One region of the Nocardia sp. NBC_01377 genome, then DNA from elsewhere that is predicted to be linked to it. Evidence: riboswitches for the same ligand, from Rfam matches in the RefSeq annotation. Region 1 holds a riboswitch; each other region holds the start of a gene.
The links. Region 1 has a riboswitch for cobalamin ahead of OG225_RS36750 (CbtB-domain containing protein). Riboswitches for the same ligand answer to the same signal wherever they lie in the genome.

Region 1 (4,580 bases):
CCACGTGACCCGCCGTGCGGACCACGAACATGTCGCCGAGGCCCTGGTCGAAGATCAGTTCGGCGGCGACCCGGGAATCACCGCAGCCGAACAGGATCGCGGACGGATGCTGTCCGCTCACCAACTTGGCTCGGTCGGCGGCTCCTTGGCTAGGATGCAGCAGCGTGCCATTGACAAAGCGCTCGTTGCCCTCGCGAAGGGATTTCCAGGCGCTGATCGGATTGGAATCAGGCATACCGTCCATTGTGCACAGGCGTACCGCTACCAGCGAGTCCGGCGCGTTACGGGTCGGCAAATATCGACTTGCCGTGCTACGACAGGAACGGTGAGGAATATGACCGCCACCACAAGGCGTGTCGTCTCCGCGCGGCGCGCGATCGCCCCCGACGCGGTCGATGCCGAGGTGTTGCTGCGATGGTATGCCGCGACCGCCCGCGACCTCCCCTGGCGGCATGCCGGAGTGACCGCGTGGCAGATCCTGATGAGCGAGATCATGCTCCAGCAGACTCCCGTCGTCCGCGTCGAACCGATCTGGCGTGAGTGGGTCGCGCGCTGGCCGGTGCCATCGGCGATGGCGGCCTCCTCGCAGGCCGAGGTGCTGCGGGCCTGGGGAAAACTCGGCTATCCGCGCCGGGCGCTGCGGTTGCACGAATGCGCGCGCGTCCTCGCCGCCGACCACGGCGACGAGGTGCCCTCCGATGTCGACGTGCTGCTCGGCCTGCCCGGCATCGGGGCGTACACGGCACGCGCGGTCGCCTGTTTCGCCTACGGTCAGCGTGTTCCCGTGGTCGACACGAACGTTCGCCGCGTGGTGGCGCGCGCGGTGCACGGACTCGCGGACGCGGGCAATCCCTCCTCGCGCGACCTCCCCGAAACCGAGGCGCTACTACCCGAATCCGTCGACCGCGCGGCCACCTTCTCCGCCGCCCTGATGGAACTCGGCGCGACCGTGTGCACCGCGCGCAATCCCGACTGCGCCCGCTGCCCGCTGCCGAGTTGCGCGTGGATCACCGCGGGACGACCGGCGTCGGACACCGTGCGGCGCACCCAGAAATACGAGGGCACCGACCGCCAGGCCAGGGGGCGGCTACTCGACGTGCTGCGCGACGCCACCGGACCGGTCGAGCGGATCCGGCTGGATCTCGCGTGGACCAGAGATCCGGGCCAGCGGGACCGCGCGCTCGATTCGCTGCTGATGGACGGACTGATCGAACAGACCGAGGACGGGCTGTTCGCGCTGGCGGGCGAGGGCGGGTCTCCCGGTTAATCGCCGAGAACTCGGCGCAGGAACCGCTCCACCTCGGCGCGATAACGCTCCGGCTGATCGTCGTGCACGAGATGTCCCGCATCCTTGACCAATACGTAGTCGGTGCCCGGCCTGACTTCAGCCATCTGCCGCATCTGCGCGGGCGGGGTGATGGTGTGCTCCCCCTCGATCAACAGGGTCGGCACCCGAACGGCACGCCACTGCGCCCAGAAATCCCGACTCCCCCACTCCTGGGAGATATCGCGGAACGTGGCGACCGCGCCGTGCAGCCGATAACCGTCGGGGCCGTGCTCGAACGAATTCAGGAAATAGCGACCGGCGACCGGGCCGAAGAAATCGATCACCGCGTCCGCGTCGGGAAACGGCTGCGGCCACGACTCGACCATCGCGGCCCAGTCGTCGGCGGTGCGGCCGGTGAAATCGGGGGCGATGTCCTCCACCACCAGCCCGCGCACCCGATCGGGGAACTCCGCGGCGAAAACCCAGCCGTGCAGGCCGCCCATGGAATGGCCGATCACGACCATCGGCTCGGTGATCACCTCGGTGGCGGCGGCCAGATCGGCGATGAAGGCCTCGGTGGACAACTCGGCGGGCGCCGGACGGCCGTGACCGGCGGCGTCGAAGGTGTAGAGGTGCCCGAACGGGCGCAGCCACGCCAGGTGGTCGGACCAGGTCCGCGCACTACCCATCAAACCGTGCAACAGCAGGATGGGCGTCCCGGAACCACCTTCGTCATACAGCACTGGAACATTTTGCCGCGCCTGCGGCGTGGCGGGTTCGCGGCCCTTATGTCTCGCGTCCGAGCGGTCGAGACTCGCGCCTGCGGCGCATGCGCTTCGACCGCTCGGACGCGAGACGGCCGCGAACCGGGCGCTCGAAAGGCTCGCGCCGGGGTGGGAGGGGTGGGCGGGAGGTGGGGTGGGGGGTGGGGTGGGCACGGAACGGTTGTGGGACTCGGGGCGGTATCTCCGTATTGTCGGGGGCATGGCTGTTGTGAAGATCAACGCGATCGAGGTTCCCGAGGGCGCGGGCCCCGAGTTGGAGAAGCGGTTCGCCCATCGGGCGCACGCGGTGGAGGGGTCGCCGGGGTTCCTCGGTTTCCAATTGCTGCGGCCCGTGGCGGGGGACGATCGGTACTTCGTCGTCACCCAGTGGGATACCGAGGAGTCGTTCGCCGCGTGGCGGGACGGGCCCGCGCGCACGGCGCACGCGGGCGGGGGCGGGCAGAAGCCGGTGTCGACGGGTGCTTCGCTGCTCGAATTCGAGGTCGTCATCGACGTGCCGGCCACCTCCGGTTCCTGAGCGAATCAGGCGATCTACCGGCAGTCGCGGGTATCGGACATGCTGGTAGACGCGCCGTGCGCGGGGGCACGCGCCACGGTCCGTATTGACGCGGAGTGCGGCCAGGTGTCACAGTTCGAGTGATAGAGCGATGGTGACCAGGTCATCCGGTGGAAATCCGGAGCGGTCGCGCCACTGTGTTCCACGCACCGGGTCCCGGTGCCGGAAAGCCAGACGCCGGCACCGTCGCATCAACTCGACGGGACGCGTATCCCTAGGAGGACTCGAATGGCCATCGCGCATTCACCGAGCCGGACCGCCGAATCGCTGGCGACCGTTCTCATCACAGTAGGTGTCGTACTTCTCGCACTGCTCACGCTGTACCTGGTCGGTTTCGACCAGGGCGCCATCTCACGCAGTGGGATGTTCATGCACGAGTTGATGCACGATGGCCGCCACCTGCTGGGTGTTCCGTGCCACTGACACCACCGACGACCGCCGACCCGCTGGGCGGCTCTTTGAAAACCCTGCTGTTACGTGGCCTGCTGGCCGGCTTGATCGCCGGCCTGCTGGCCGCGACAGTCGGCTACTTCGTCGGTGAACCCAAGATCGACGCCGCCATCGCCATCGAAGAGGCCGCGTCGGCCTCGGAACCGGCGCATCAGGAGGCGGCCGAGTCCGCGGGTCACACCCACGGTGACGAAGAGGAACCCCTGGTGAGCCGGGACGGCCAGAAGGCCGGGCAGTTCCTCGCGCTCGGACTCGGCGGTATGGCCTTCGGCGCGATCTTCGCGGCGGCGGCGCATCACGCGCGACGTTTCACCACGCTTTCGGGTCCGAGGCTGGCACTCGGACTCGGCATCGGCGGATGGCTCGCCATCGCGGCGGTGCCGTTCTTCAAATATCCGGCGAACCCGCCCGCGGTGGGCGACCCGGAAACCATCAACGACCGCACACTGCTGTGGGTGGCGTCGGTCCTGTTGGGTCTCGTCGCCGTCGGCGCGGGGGTCTACGTGTACAAATCGCTGCACGGAAAACTCGACACGCTCCGACTGATCGGCGGGGTCGCGGCCTTCGTCGTCGTCGTCACGCTCGGCTACGTCCTGCTGCCAGGCGTCGACGAGGTGAAGGCGGATTTCCCGGCGAGCCTGCTGTGGCAGTTCCGGGTGGCGTCACTGGCGCAGACCGCGACGCTCTGGGCCGCGCTCGGCCTCGGCTTCGCGTTCCTGACCGAATTCACCACCCGATCCACTACCCCGGTACGGGAAGAAGTCGCTACCGCGGTGTGATCCGCGCGTCGCATGGACGAAGGCAGTGTCGGTCTCATGACCGACACTGCCTTTTCCGTTCCCGCGTCGCTGCGTCGGGCCGATCACGTGCCGCGCCCGGTCGCGGTCGCGTATCTGGCCTTGGTCGTCGCGCTGCTGGCCGGGATCGCCGAGACGATCGCGCGGGTCGCGATCGCGCTGGACGATTCCGACGTCGAGCCCGCGGACCTCGCGATCGAGCTGACGACGCGCTGCGTCCTGTATACGGCCGTACTGCTCGTGGCGATCCGGATGACGCACGGCGATCGATGGGCCCGGCTGCTGCTGACATTCGGCATCGGCGTCGTCGGCCTGGCCTCGCTGCTGATCGAACCCCTGACCGCCGCGCTCGATGCCGATGACCTGGGCGCGATCCTCATCGGCGCGACCGTCGACGACGTGCTGGTGGCGACCCTGCGAACGGTCCACATCCTCGCCGTACCGATCGCCGTCGTCGCGATGTACAGACCTGCCGCGCGGAACCACTTCCGCCGGTGACACCGCCTCGCGTCGCCGGAACTTCCCGCGCACCGACCCCTCGGGTGCGCGGGAAGTCGGCGCGTCAGACCAGCGCGGCGTCGAGGGAGATCTCGTCGACGCCCGCGAGCGCCTTGCTCACCGGGCATCCGGCCTTGGCCGCGGCCGCGGCGGCCGCGAAACCGTCGGCGTCGAGGCCGGAAACCCGGCCACGCACGGTCAGCTTGATCCCGGCGATACGGAATCCG
Region 2 (4,580 bases), 3.5 Mb from region 1:
CGCCACAACCGGGCCTCGCCGTCGGCGTCACGTGGCGGGTTCAACTCCACCGAGAACGGTACCTGCGTCGTGGAGTGGGTACGCAGATTCTCCACGACCGATCGAGCGGCGGACGCGGTGTGGACGGTTCGGACGGCATGGCCGGTCACCGTGCGCGGAAATGTGTGCATGTTGGCCTCGGGCTGGAAGGGATGCGCCGGATGACCGGGGTGCCCGCGTTCGGGCGCCCCGGTATCACGTCAGCGCAGCGCCTGGGCCGCCGCGACGAGATTGCGCAGCGAGGCGACCACCTCGTCGTTGCGACGGGTTTTCAAACCGCAGTCCGGGTTGGCCCACAGGCGTTCGGCCGGAACGGCTTTCAATGCCAGTGCGAGAGACCTCTCGATCTCCTCGGAGCTCGGCACCCGCGGGGAGTGGATGTCGTAGACACCCGGGCCCACGCCCAGATCGAAGCCTGCCGCGTTGAGGTCGTCGAGCACCTCCATGTGCGAGCGGGCCGCCTCGATCGAGGTGACGTCGGCGTCCAATCCTGCGATAGCCCCGATGACCTCGCCGAACTCCGAGTAGCACAGGTGGGTGTGGATCTGCGTGGCATCGGCGACACCGGAGGTCGAGAGGCGGAACGCGTCGACCGCCCAGTCCAGGTAGGCGGCCTGGTCGGCCTTGCGCAGTGGCAGCAGTTCGCGCAGCGCGGGCTCGTCGACCTGGATGATGCCGATTCCGGCCGCCTCCAGGTCCACCGTCTCGTCCCGGATGGCCAGTGCGATCTGGCGGGCGGTATCGGCCGGCGGCTGATCGTCGCGGATGAACGACCACGCCAGGATGGTGACCGGGCCGGTCAGCATGCCCTTGACCGGCTTGCGGGTCAGCGACTGCGCGTAGGTGATCCATTCGACGGTCATGACCACCGGACGCTTCACATCGCCGTACACGATCGGCGGGCGCACGCACCGGGTGCCGTAGGACTGAACCCAGCCGTTGATCGTCGCGGCGAAGCCATCGAGCTGCTCGGCGAAGTACTGCACCATGTCGTTGCGCTCGGGCTCACCGTGCACCAGCACGTCGAGGCCGATTTCCTCTTGCAGCGCAATGACTTCGGCGATCTCGGCACGCATCCGCATGTCGTACTCGGCCTGGTCGATCTCGCCACGGCGGAGTTCGGCACGGGCCACCCGGATCCGGCTCGTCTGCGGGTAGGAGCCGATCGTGGTGGTCGGCAACAGCGGCAGTTTCAACCGCTCCTGCTGCACGATCCGGCGCTCGTCGGCCGGAGCGCGGCGCGTGGCACCGGTATCCAGACCCGCCAACCGCTCGCGTACCGACTCGACGCGCAGACGAGGATCCGCCTTGCGGTCGGCCACCGCGGTGCGAGCGATCTCGAGGGCCTGCGCGACCGCACCCTCCCCCTCACGGAGGGCGGTGGCCAGCACCCGGACCTCGGCGATCTTCTCCTGCCCGAACGCCAGCCGGCCGCGCAGCCGCTCGTCCAGATCGGTCTCGGGCTCGAGGCTGTAGGGCACGTGCAGCAGCGAGCACGAACTCGACACCGCCACCGACACACCGGCGTCGCGCAGCCCGATCAGCCGCGGCAGTGCAAGGTCGGGATCGACCCGCCAGATGTTGTGACCGTCGACCACGCCCGCCACGATCAACTTGTTCATGATCGACCGAGCCACAGCGACATCCGCGTCCTCACCGGCGACCAGGTCGAGAGCGATGGCCTCGATGCCGGTCTCGGCCAGCACCGGCAGCGCCGTGCCCAGCCGACCGAAGTAGGCGGCTACCAGGATCGACGGACGAGTCGACACCTCCGACAACCGCTGGTATGTGGTGCGCACCGCCGCGAGTTCGGCCTCGGTGAGATCGGTCACCAGCGACGGCTCATCGATCTGAACCCACTGCGCACCGGCCTCGGCGAGCAGGCCCAGCAACCGCTCGTAGAGCGGCAACAGGTCGGGCAGACGGTTCAGCAGATCGCTGTCATCCACCGACTTGGCCAGCTTCAGGAAGGTGATCGGACCGACGACCACCGGCCGGGCCGGGACACCGAGGGCCAGCGCCTCCTTCAATTCGGCCAGCGGCTTGTCCGGATGCAGGGAGAAGGCCGTATCCGCGGCCAGCTCGGGCACCAGGTAGTGGTAGTTGGTGTCGAACCACTTGGTCATCTCGAGCGGAGCGATCTCGGCATCACCTCGGGCGGCCGCGAAATAGCGATCCAGCTCGTCGGCGATCCCGGACACCCGCTGCGGCAGCGCGCCCAGCAGCACGGCGGTGTCGAGCACCTGGTCGTAGTAGGAGAAGGTGCCCACCGGTACCGAATCCAGCCCGGCCTCGCGGGCTTCGGTCAGCTGGGCGACGCGCAGGTTCGCCGCGACGGCGTGCAGGGCCTCGGCATCGACGCGACCGGCCCAGTAGGACTCGATGGCGCGTTTGAGCTCCCGGTTGGGGCCGACGCGCGGAAGGCCCAGCACGGTGGCGGTAAAAGTCGTGTGCGGGTTCGACATTGATGAGCTCCATGGTCAGCGGCAAGGACCGCCACCCAATATGGAACGCACGCCGATGGAGCCCGAGAAGCATCGTTCCCGTGCCCGGGTCCCACTGGGCGTGACGCCCAATCCACGAGGCGACGACCACCGGATACGGCGTATCCGGTACAACGGGCAGGTCTTCGGACTCGTGGGCATCGACCCGAGAATGGGGTCGACCCCGGCGTTCGGTGCCCGGGGCTGGTCCTACCGACCGTCGCTTCCCAGGCATGCGCCCAGTGCGGGTGACGGCTGTCGTTCCCACTTACCGCTGCGGGACAGTCCCGGATTCTCACCGGGTTCCCTCTACACCCCGCGGCGCGCGAACACCGCTGGGCTTCGACGCCATCGGACGGATCAGGGGCTCCTCGACTCCGCCTCCGGCGAACCAGCTGCGTCGACAAATATAGCCAACACCGACCGGATCGTGAAAGGGGGGACATCTCACACCGAGGACCGCGACCTGGGACCACCGATCCAGGAGAACGTGCGCATCAGCGTGTGGCGCCCACCGGCCAGACCACACTGACCGGAATTCCTCGGGCGCGAGCCGACTCCACCACGCTGCCGGTGCCCGAATTCTCACCCGCGTCACCACCCCACACCGCGATCAGTCGCTCGCACGCGGCGAGCATGACTTCGTTCGCGGCGGCGGGGGCCTTACGGTCGGCGTCGTCGAAATCCATGACCTGCACCCCAGCCGCACGCTCCAGCAACGCTTCGAACTCCGCACCGTTCTCGGGTATCACCTTGTCGCGCTGATAGTTTCGGGCAGACAGAACCACCTCGAGTCGACCGCCGAGCTCGAGAACACACCGCGCGAAGACAGTATCCGCACCACCCACCAAACAGCTGACCACCCGCGCCGGAAAGGAAGTGACGCACGGTCGAGTCCGGTAGCGGTCAGTGTGGGGGACGTAGGGCGACATCGCCGATCGTCGCACCCACGCGCTCCAGCGTGTCCGGCGCGCCGTCGGTCTTCGCCTGGGTCCAGCACCGGTTGTGTGGGAAAACCACATACGTGGCCCAGCGCGAGGCCGCCCGCCACACGATGCGCTGGCTGTCGCCGGGCACGTCCCACGCGATGACCGCCCAGGTGCCGTCGCATTCGCGCACCGTCGCGGTCGCGTTCCGCTGATAGTCGGCGAGTTCGAGCTGCCCGACGATGCTCTGGGGATCGCAATGCGCCGCCTGCGCGGAATCCCTGAAACGCAACGAGCCGGTGACCGATTCGCCGTCGGCCGTCACGAAGAGGGCGTGCATTCCCTCCGGCACGGGGTCGGAGCCGGGCGGCGGGGTCATGCCGAAGTGGTAGCAGCCCACCGGCACCGTGAACGTGCTCCGCCCGTCGGCGTCGGTGGTGCCCGTCCAGCGCTCGACCTCCGGAGTCCCCTCTGGTAGATCCCGCGAGGCGGGACCGCACGGTGCGTAACGTGCCAGGCGCACCGGCACATTCGGGACCGCGACGCCCCCGACGGTGACCGTGCGCAGCATGACCGTGCCGGATCCGGCAGTCGACGCAGGCTCGGTGGCTGGTGTCCCCGGGGCGCCGGTGGTCGTTGTCGGGGGTGACGATGCCGGAGCCGACGGTGCGGTGGTGTTCGAGCGCGGCGCCGACGAGCTGACGGTCGAGCCGGACTGCGACGTCTCCGCCTGCGACGTACTTGTCGCGCCGCCCTCGCATGCGGCGACCGCCGCCACTGCGCAGACAATGAACGCGGTGTTTACGAATCGCTGAAGTCGCATCGTTTCCCCCTGGTGTTGTGTCCTGCTGGCGCCTGTATATCGCCTGTTCACCCCCGGTATTGCCGCGCGAGGAGCCCAATGTTTCGTGGGCTTGCGCCAGGCGACCTTTCCTTCCTCCGCCATGTTGGAGAACCTGATATCTACCGCACCACCCGCAGCGACCGTTTTCGCGGCTCGTTCATCTCGCACTCCCATCAGCCCACATCGCTTCGTAGAGGGAACGGATGCCTAGTTCCGAAATGTAGCCCCGACAGGAACATTCACAACACTCACCGATGCATCCCGCCGTCATCTCTGCGGAACTACCAC
Region 3 (4,580 bases), 2.6 Mb from region 1:
TAGGCGGTGATACGCCCGGTGTCGGGCCGGAACCCGTTGGCCGGGTCCTCGGTCGTGATCCGGCACTGCAACGCGGCGCCACGAATCGTCACCGACTCCTGACTCAAACCCAGATCCGCCAGCGACTCCCCCGCCGCGATCCGCAACTGCGACTGCACCAGATCCACATCGGTGATCTCCTCGGTCACCGTGTGCTCGACCTGGATCCGCGGATTCATCTCGATGAACACGTGATTGCCGCGTTCATCGAGCAGGAACTCGACCGTCCCGGCGCACGAATAACCGATCTCACGCGCGAAAGCCACCGCGTCCGCACAGATCCGCTCCCGCAACACCGGATCCAGATTCGGAGCCGGGGCGAGCTCGATCACCTTCTGATGACGCCGCTGCACCGAACAATCCCGCTCGAACAGATGCATCACATTCCCGTGCTGATCGGCCAGGATCTGCACCTCGATATGACGCGGATTCACCACCGCCTGCTCCAGGAACACCGTCGGATCACCGAACGCCGACTCCGCCTCACGCGAAGCCGCCTCGATCGACTCACGCAACTGTTCGGGCTCGGCCACCCGCCGCATCCCGCGACCACCGCCACCGGCCACCGCCTTGACGAAGATCGGGTACTCCAGCTCGCTCGACGCGGCCAGCAACTCCTCGATATCGGCCGAGGGCGCGCTCGACGCCAGCACCGGAAGCCCCGCCGCCCTGGCCGCCTCGATCGCGCGCGCCTTGTTTCCCGCCAACTCCAACACCTCGGCCGACGGGCCGATGAAGGTGATGCCTTCCCTGGCACAGGCCGCGGCCAGATCCGGATTCTCCGACAGGAATCCGTACCCCGGATAGATCGCGTCGGCTCCGGCGGTCTTGGCCGCACCGATGATCGCCTCGATCGAGAGATAGGTACGGACCGGATGGCCCTTCTCACCGATCTGGTAGGACTCCGCCGCCTTCAACCGGTGGACCGAATTACGGTCCTCGTACGGGAAGACCGCGACGGTCCCGATGCCGAGTTCATACGCCGCACGAAAGGCACGGATGGCGATCTCGCCGCGATTGGCAACCAAGACTTTCGAGAACATTGGCTTAAGGTACCCGCCCCGGAGGCGGCTGCCGACAGGGAAGTGCCCTTCGCAGAAATCTTCACAACAGAACTAGCACGGTTGCGAAGTTGTGTTCATCGTACGGTCACATGCTGCGACGATGAACCGCGGACCCGGCGCTGCGAATTAGCTCACACGAATCGCTCCATGGTAGCTGGAACGTATCGCACCGCCACGGCGCCCGACCGGCCGTTCCGCGCATGCTGACGAGTGCAACTGGTTCGCCGAGCGCAGACGAGATGGAGCCCCTACGTCGCGCCTCGGCGTCGAACCCGTCCGCCGCGATGTCGGCGGACAGGCGAGAGGGAACCCGGCGGGAATCCGGGACTGTCCCGCAGCGGTATGCAGGAACGACTGCCGTCACGAGCACTGGGCGTCCTGGGAAGCGACGGCCAGTAGGTGAGCCCCGTCCGTGATCGGCCAGTAAGTCCCGCGCCCGCGAGTCCGAAGACCTGCCACACTGTGCCGGATACGCCGTATCCGGCCGCCACCGCCTCGCGGACCACCGGTGCCGATTTCTCGGGCTCCGACCGCGCCCTCCGAGACATCCCGCTGATTCGCACTGCCCTCATGGCGATGGCTCACGACCACAGCACTGGAGTATCGACGCAACTGTTCTCCGCACACTCCGTTCACCGCAACGGTTCTCGGGCTGCCCCGGGTCGGCCCGATCCAAGAGTTGAAGCGCACCACCGAGTCCTAGTGGGGCCGGGCGCATCGACGCCGAACGATTGCACGCCATCGCCCAGGATCTGCGCCGCACCCAATTCGCCTAATTGCTCGCGGCCGGAATGGATTCGGTGCCGATGGGCACCTTCTCCCACAACGACCAGGTCCTCGACACCGCCGTTCTCCTCGGCGCGCTGCCGCCGCGTGTGGCGGGTATCACCGATCCGCTCGACCGATATTTCGCCGCCGCGAGCGGCACCGACACCGTCGAACCGCCGGAGATGACCACATGGTTCGACACCAACTACCACTACCCGGTGCCCGAGATCACGGCGGAGACCACCTTCGCCCTGCATTCCGAACAATTGCTGAAGCAGGTGGACGAGGCGCTCGCCCTCGGCGTGCCGGCCCGGCCCGTGGTGATCGACCCCGTCACCTTCCTGAAATCGGCCGAGGATGCCTCGGGCGCGCCGCTGCGGCGGTTGCCCGCGTTGGTTCCGCTCTCCCGTGACCTGCTCGCCCGGCTCGCGACGAAGGGCGTGGCCCGGGTCCAGATCGATGAGCCGGTGCTGGTGACGGAATCTCACCGAATCCGAGATCGACGCGGAGCCGTTCGCGCGGCCACGGCGATGTCATTCCGCCCGCGGCTTCGGCCTGCGCCGCGAGGTGTAGGCCTCACAGGCTTCGCCCGCGCGCTCGACGGCGCGTAACCGCGCTCTGGGATCGATTCCGCGAGTGCCACTTTCGCGGGCGCCGTCGTCACGGGGACCGACGCCCCTGCCGTCGATCCCGCGCCGCCACGACATGTGACTCGAACAACGATCCATTCGTCACGCCTCCTCGCACGTCGACCTCGTCCGTCACCCCTCTTCGACGCGCGATCGTGCGATCCGGTTCCCGCGATCTCCAGCGGGTTTTCCCAGGATGCGGAATCCGGGCCCGACGACGCGGGCCCGCGGGTGATCCGACGTGACGGCCGCACGGTGGACACCGACGCGGCGCGGCGGACCGGGCATCAGAAGATCCCCTCACGAACCTCCGGTGCCCGGTCCGGTACCACGGGCGCCACGACGAACGGCGGCTGATCGAGTGCGCCCGCACCGACTCCGGTCCTGCTCGCCGCGTCGAGAAACGGTCGTACCCCGCAGGTTTACTACCCCGGCCGCGAGAATCCGAAACGTTTCGAAGTCGGACACGCGAACGGGTCGGGGTCGACGGTGCGACTCCGCGCGGCGCGTCGGTGACGGCGACCCGGACCGCGCGCGCCACCCCCGAGCGATCCGTTCCGCCCGAGGTTTCGAACTCGGAAACGCCGCGCGAACGGGGCGAACGCGTAATATGTGGTTCTTCGCGCATCCCTCGGCTCGCTTCGGGCCCCTTGCTGCCCCTTCGCACGCTACGCAAGGTTGACCTGTCACTGAAACCCCTCGCAAGAGTGGATCTTTGTACGCGAGAACTCCGTTTTGTGCAATGTTTGCGAAGGCCGCCGGTTACTATTCGGCCGTGCGCAAGATGTACGCGGGCGCCCGGCTACGGCGACTGCGCGAGGAAAGACGGATGACCCAGGCCGCGCTGGCGAAATCCCTCGACCTATCGCCCAGCTACCTCAACCAACTCGAGCGCGATCAGCGGCCGCTCACCATCCCGGTCCTGCTGAAACTCAATTCCACCTTCGACCTCGACGTCCAGTTCTTCGCGGCCGATTCGGACGCGCGACTGGTCTCGGATCTGCACGAGGTGCTGGTCGACGCGGCGGGCGGTGACAGCGCGCCACTGACCGAGGTGGAAGAACTCGCGACCAGGCAGCCGGAAGTGGCGCGCATCCTCGTCGCCATGCACCGCAGGCTACGGGCGGCCACCGATCAACTCGACCTGTTCTCCTCCCGGGTGTCCGCCCCGTCCGGAGTCCCGGGCACCCCCATGCCGTACGAGGACGTGCGCGACTTCTTCTACGACCACCACAATCACATCCCGCACCTGGATCTGGCCGCCGAGCACCTGTTCGACGAATGCGGGCTCACCATCGGATCACTGGATCGTCAGCTGGCGCGGATCGCCGAGGAACGCGCCGGGGTCACCGTGCTGGTGCGCGGCGACGGCGCCGACCCGTCGATTCCGAAACGCCACTACGACGCCGACAGCCGCACCCTGACCCTGGCGCGCCGATTGCGCCCGGGCCAGCGCGCGTTCCAGATCGCGACAACACTCGGATTCCTGCTCTACGGCAACGATCTCGACATCGTGCTCGACGAGACCCCCTCGCTCGTCGGCGAATCGCGCACCCTGGCCCGCATCGGTCTGGCCAACTACTTCGCCGGCGCGCTGGTCCTTCCCTACGGCCGTTTCCTGCGCTCGGCCGAGGAACTGCGCTACGACATCGATCTGCTCAGTCTGCGTTTCGAGGTCGGCTTCGAGACGATCTGCCACCGGCTGAGCACGCTGCAACGCCAGGGGCAGCGCGGCGTTCCGTTCTTCCTGGTCCGCACCGATCGCGCGGGCAATATCTCCAAACGCCAGTCGGCGACCGCGTTCCACTTCTCCCGGGTCGGCGGCAGCTGCCCGCTGTGGGTGGTGCACGAGGCCTTCGCCCATCCCGGCCGCATACTCACCCAGGTCGCGTCCATGCCCGACGGGCGGCGCTACCTGTGGATCGCGCGCACCGCGATGACCGCGCCGCAGGGCTTCGGCACCGCGACGAAGAATTTCGCGATCGGCGTCGGCTGCGATATCGAATACGCCGACCGCCTGGTGTATTCGACCGGATTGCAACTCGGTGATCCGGCGGCCGCCGTGCCGATCGGGGCGGGA
Region 4 (4,580 bases), 2.9 Mb from region 1:
GTGACCTGCGAGGGCGCGTTCTCCTACCTGGCCCGTGACACCGGTCTGACCGAGAAGTACATCTGGCCGGTCAACGCCGAACAGCAGGCGACACCGCAGCAGATCGCCTCGGTCATCGATATGGTGAAATCCAACCGGGTGCCCGCGGTGTTCTGTGAATCCACGGTGTCCGACGCGCCGATGCGCCGGGTCGTCGAGGCTTCGGGAAGTTCGTACGGCGGTGTGCTGTACGTGGATTCGCTGTCGGAGGCCGACGGTCCGGTACCGACCTACCTGGCGCTGATCCGCCACGCCGCGCAGACCATCGGCGCCGCGCTCACCGGGCGGCAGTGACATGCGGGAAGCAAGTGACACGCGGGAAGCAAGTGACACGCGGGAAGCAAGTGACACGCGGGAAGCGAATGACACGCGCGAAGCGGGCGAGGCGCGGGAGCCGAGCGAGGTGCGGGAAGCGGGCGAGGCGCGAGAAGCGGTGAGCGCGATCCGGGTCGACGGCGTCACCGTGCGCTACGGCGAAGTGCTCGCCCTCGACGACGTCGCGCTGCGACTCGAGCACGGGCGGGTCTGCGGCCTGGTGGGGATGAACGGTTCCGGGAAGTCGACGCTGTTCAAGACCATCATGGGGTCGATCGAACCCGATCACGGGACGGTGCTGGTCGACGGCGTCGCCCCGAAGGCCGCGCGCCGCGGCGGCGTTCTCGGCTACGTGCCGCAGAGCGAGGACGTCGACTGGAGTTTCCCGCTGTCGGTACGCGATGTGGTGATGACCGGGCGCTACGGCCGGATGGGGTTCACCCGCCGCCCCCGGCGCGCGGACCGGGAAGCGGTGGCCGAGGCGCTGGAGCGGGTCGAATTGACCGACCTCGGCGATCGGCAGATCGGGCGGTTGTCGGGTGGGCAGAAGAAGCGGGCCTTCGTCGGTCGTGCCCTCGCCCAGGGGGCGACGGTGCTGTTGCTGGACGAGCCCTTCGCCGGTGTCGACAAGCGATCCGAAGCCGCCATCACCGCGCTGCTACGCGAACTCGCGGCGGCGGGCGCCGCGGTCCTGGTGTCCACCCATGACCTGCACGCACTGCCCGGCCTCGCCGACGAAGCCGTGCTGCTGATGAGAACGGTGCTGGCGCAGGGGGATCCGGAGACGGTGCTGCGCCCGGAGAATCTTGCCGCGGCCTTCGGCCTCGATGTGCTCAACCGTGTGTGAACGGCCGAAGGTGAGACGGGCGCAATGAGTTTCGAGGAAATCTTCATCGACCCGCTGCGCTACGAATTCATGGTGCGGGCGCTGGCCACCACCGTGACGGCGGCGGTGGTCTGCGCGGTGCTCTCGTGCTGGCTGGTGCTGATCGGCTGGTCGTTGATGGGCGACGCGGTCTCCCACGCGGTACTGCCAGGGGTGGTGCTGGCCTATATCGTCGGCCTGCCCTTCGCGGTCGGCGCGATCGTCTTCGGATTCCTGGCGGTGGCACTGATCGGGGTGGTGCGGTCGACCAGCCGCATCAAGGAGGACGCCGCGATCGGCATCGTGTTCACGACGCTGTTCGCGTTCGGGTTGGTACTGGTCTCGGTGACGCCGAGTCAGACCGATCTCAATCACATCGTGTTCGGGAATCTGCTCGGGGTCAGCCGATCCGAACTCGTTCAGATCGTCGTCCTGGCGGCGCTGACGCTGACGGCGCTCGTCCTCAAGCGGCGCGATTTCACCCTCTACGCGTTCGACCCGGTGCACGCCCACGCGATCGGCCTGAACACCCGTTGGCTCGGTATCGCCCTGCTCGGACTGCTCGCGCTGACCTCGGTGGTGGCGTTGCAGGCGGTGGGCGTGGTGCTCGTGGTCGCGATGCTCATCATTCCCGGCGCGACCGCGTACCTGCTCACCGACCGATTCCAGCGCATGCTCGTCATCGCCCCCGCGGTCTCGGTCGCGGCGGCGGTGACGGGCCTGTACCTGAGCTATCACCTGGACACCGCCTCCGGGGCGATGGTCGTCGTCGTCCAGGGGCTGACCTTCACGGCGGTGTACCTGTTCGCACCGCGACAGGGTGTCATCGGTCGCCGGATCGCGGCCGCGCGTCGTCGTGCCACCGCGGGCGCGGTGTGACCGCCGGTGCATCCCCGTGATTCGGCCGCATCGGGTTCCGCGGCCGAATCACGGGGATGTGTGCTCGGGGCTCGCGCCTTGTAACGTCTGATCCGGACGAAGGGAACACCGGTGCGAATCCGGGGCTGTCCCGCAACTGTCACCGAGGAGTAATCCGCCGATCTCGTTGCCACGACCTACCCGGGTTGGAAGGCAGGCGGTGCGCGTCGATCCGGGAGCCAGGACACCTGCGTCCACGGTAGAGGGATCGCACCACGAGGATGGCCATGGACAACTCGAGATCGACCGTGCCCGCATTGCGGCGCCGGACATTCCTGCTCGGCGCCGGAGCGGCGGCTCTGGCCGCGTCGGCGGGCGGATCGCTGATCGGCTGCGCCGCCGACGACGCAGCCTCCGCGGGACCGCAGGGGCCGCCGCGTCCCGGCGGGCGACTGCGTTCGGTGATCGCGGGCAGGTCGGCGAGCGTCGACGTACTCGATCCGTATCAGGCGGGCAGTTCGGCGGGCGGCGCGGTCTCCAAGAATGTCTGGGACAAACTCGTCGCCTACAACAACGATCTGACGCTGCGCTACCGGCTCGCGGAATCGCTGACGCCCGACGCGGACGGCAGTCGGTGGCGGATCGCGTTGCGTCCCGGTGTCGTCTTCAGCGACGGCACACCGCTGACCTCCCGCGACGTCCTCTGGAGTTTCGAGCGGATGCTCGACCCGGCCAAACATTCCGCCGGCGATCTCTCGATGATCGACATGTCGCGCACCAGGGCCGACGGCGAACTGGGCGTCATCGTGGGGATGAAATCCCCACTCGCCGATTTCGGTTCGGTGCTCGCGGGCTGGTACTGCTACGTCATCAAGGACGGGACGACCACCTTCGACGCGCGGACGCTGCCGGTGGGCACGGGCCCCTTCGCACTGGCGAACTGGTCGCCCGGCGATCGAACACTGTTGCGCCGCAACGACCGGTACTGGGACGGGCTGGTGCTGCTCGACGAGGTCGAGATCATCCAGATCGCCGAGACCGAGGCCCGCGTGAACGCCTTCCTGTCCGGGGAAGCCGATATCGTGCACGAGATGTCCTATCTCCAGGCGCGCACGCTGGAGAACGATCCGGATATCACCGTCGTGCTGCATCCGTTCGGACTCATGGATTCCTTCCAGATGCGCGTCGACCTCCCGCCCTTCGACGACGTGCGGGTGCGCCAAGCCATGCGCCTCGCCGTCGATCGGCAGGCGATGGTCGACACCGTGTACTACGGCTATGCCGAGTTGGGCAACGACATCTACGGCAAGGGTGCGCCGTTCTACGACGATTCGCTGCCGCAGCGCGCCTACGATCCGGCGCGGGCGCGCGAACTGCTGCGCCAGGCGGGCAAGGAGAACCTCACGGTCACCTTGCAGACGGCCGACGGCATGCCGGGCATGATCGAATCGGCGACGCTGTTGGTCGAGCACGCCAAGGCGGCCGGAATCACCGTGAAACTCGAATCCGTACCCGCCGACACCTATTTCACCCAGGTTGCGGGGAAACAGCCGCTGACCCACGTCGGTTGGTGGAACTACAGTCTCGACTACTTCTACGGCCAGACCATGACCACCGGTTCGCCGAGCAACGGCACCGGATGGCGGAACGCGGCCTGGGACGCGAAATTCACCGAGGTCAGGGCGACACTCGACCAGGAGCGCCGCCGGGTACTGTATCACGAACTTCAGGAACAACTCTGGAACGAAGGCGGATACATCCTGCACAGTTTCGCCAAACGGCCCGACGCGGCGCGCAACGATGTGGGCGGTGTGCGGGCGGGGGTGCCCGGCACCGACGACTGGGCCAACTACACGACCACGTGGTTGGCGCGGTAGCGAACGCCGACGGTCGTGATTCGCTACGTGATCGGGCGCGTCGGCGGCGCCATCGTGGTGCTGTCGCTGGTCGCGCTCGCGGTGTTCTGCCTGTTCGAGTCGCTGGATTCGGATGCGGCGACGGTGATCCTGTCGCGTGTCGGCGGGGCCGACCCCACCCAGGAGCAGGTGGCCGCGCTGCGCGCCGAACTGGGACTGGACCGGCCCGCGCCGGTCCGGTTCGGCGAATGGGCGAAGGGATTCGCGCACGGCGATTTCGGTGATTCGCTGATCTCCGGTCGACCGGTCCGCGAGGTGCTGCTGAGCCGATCGGGCAACAGCGCCGTGCTCGCGGTGATCACCGCCGCGCTGTTGATCCCGCTGGCACTCGGGCTCGGGCTGATCGCAGGCGCGCGTGCGGGTTCGCGCACCGACCGGGCGGTCAGCGTGAGCGCGCTGACCGCGGAGTCGGTGCCGCCCTTCGTTTCCGGTGTGCTGCTGGTGGCCGTGCTGTCGTTGACGCTGCATGTTCTACCGGCCGTCTCACTGGTTCCGACGGGTACCGCGGTGACCGCCCGACCCGAGATCCTCGTCATGCCGGTGATATGTCTGCTGACCGGGCTGGCTCCGCATCCGATTCGCATGGT

Region 2: another riboswitch for cobalamin. It lies ahead of metE (5-methyltetrahydropteroyltriglutamate--homocysteine S-methyltransferase); the one in region 1 lies ahead of OG225_RS36750 (CbtB-domain containing protein).
Region 3: another riboswitch for cobalamin. It lies ahead of OG225_RS24845 (5-methyltetrahydropteroyltriglutamate--homocysteine S-methyltransferase); the one in region 1 lies ahead of OG225_RS36750 (CbtB-domain containing protein).
Region 4: another riboswitch for cobalamin. It lies ahead of OG225_RS09205 (ABC transporter substrate-binding protein); the one in region 1 lies ahead of OG225_RS36750 (CbtB-domain containing protein).

Annotation. Positions count from the first base shown of each region.
Region 1 covers NZ_CP109566.1:7,991,333-7,995,912, reverse strand. The annotation lists gene OG225_RS36770 (carbonic anhydrase) at 1-235, opposite strand, end outside; gene OG225_RS36765 (A/G-specific adenine glycosylase) at 335-1,267, shown strand; gene OG225_RS36760 (alpha/beta fold hydrolase) at 1,264-2,010, opposite strand; gene OG225_RS36755 (antibiotic biosynthesis monooxygenase) at 2,252-2,569, shown strand; cobalamin riboswitch at 2,684-2,805, shown strand; gene OG225_RS36750 (CbtB-domain containing protein) at 2,837-3,031, shown strand; gene OG225_RS36745 (CbtA family protein) at 3,022-3,837, shown strand; gene OG225_RS36740 (hypothetical protein) at 3,874-4,353, shown strand; gene OG225_RS36735 (OsmC family peroxiredoxin) at 4,418-4,580, opposite strand, start outside.
Region 2 covers NZ_CP109566.1:2,579,864-2,584,443, forward strand. The annotation lists gene metE (5-methyltetrahydropteroyltriglutamate--homocysteine S-methyltransferase) at 240-2,504, opposite strand; cobalamin riboswitch at 2,642-2,874, opposite strand; gene OG225_RS11790 (hypothetical protein) at 3,020-3,310, opposite strand; gene OG225_RS11795 (hypothetical protein) at 3,429-4,019, opposite strand; gene OG225_RS11800 (hypothetical protein) at 4,018-4,263, shown strand.
Region 3 covers NZ_CP109566.1:5,400,926-5,405,505, forward strand. The annotation lists gene OG225_RS24840 (pyruvate carboxylase) at 1-1,082, opposite strand, end outside; cobalamin riboswitch at 1,405-1,557, shown strand; partial or broken gene OG225_RS24845 (5-methyltetrahydropteroyltriglutamate--homocysteine S-methyltransferase) at 1,699-2,353, shown strand; gene OG225_RS24850 (short-chain fatty acyl-CoA regulator family protein) at 3,276-4,580, shown strand, end outside.
Region 4 covers NZ_CP109566.1:2,036,122-2,040,701, forward strand. The annotation lists gene OG225_RS09190 (metal ABC transporter substrate-binding protein) at 1-333, shown strand, start outside; gene OG225_RS09195 (metal ABC transporter ATP-binding protein) at 443-1,201, shown strand; gene OG225_RS09200 (metal ABC transporter permease) at 1,226-2,098, shown strand; cobalamin riboswitch at 2,153-2,348, shown strand; gene OG225_RS09205 (ABC transporter substrate-binding protein) at 2,365-3,954, shown strand; gene OG225_RS09210 (ABC transporter permease) at 3,970-4,580, shown strand, end outside.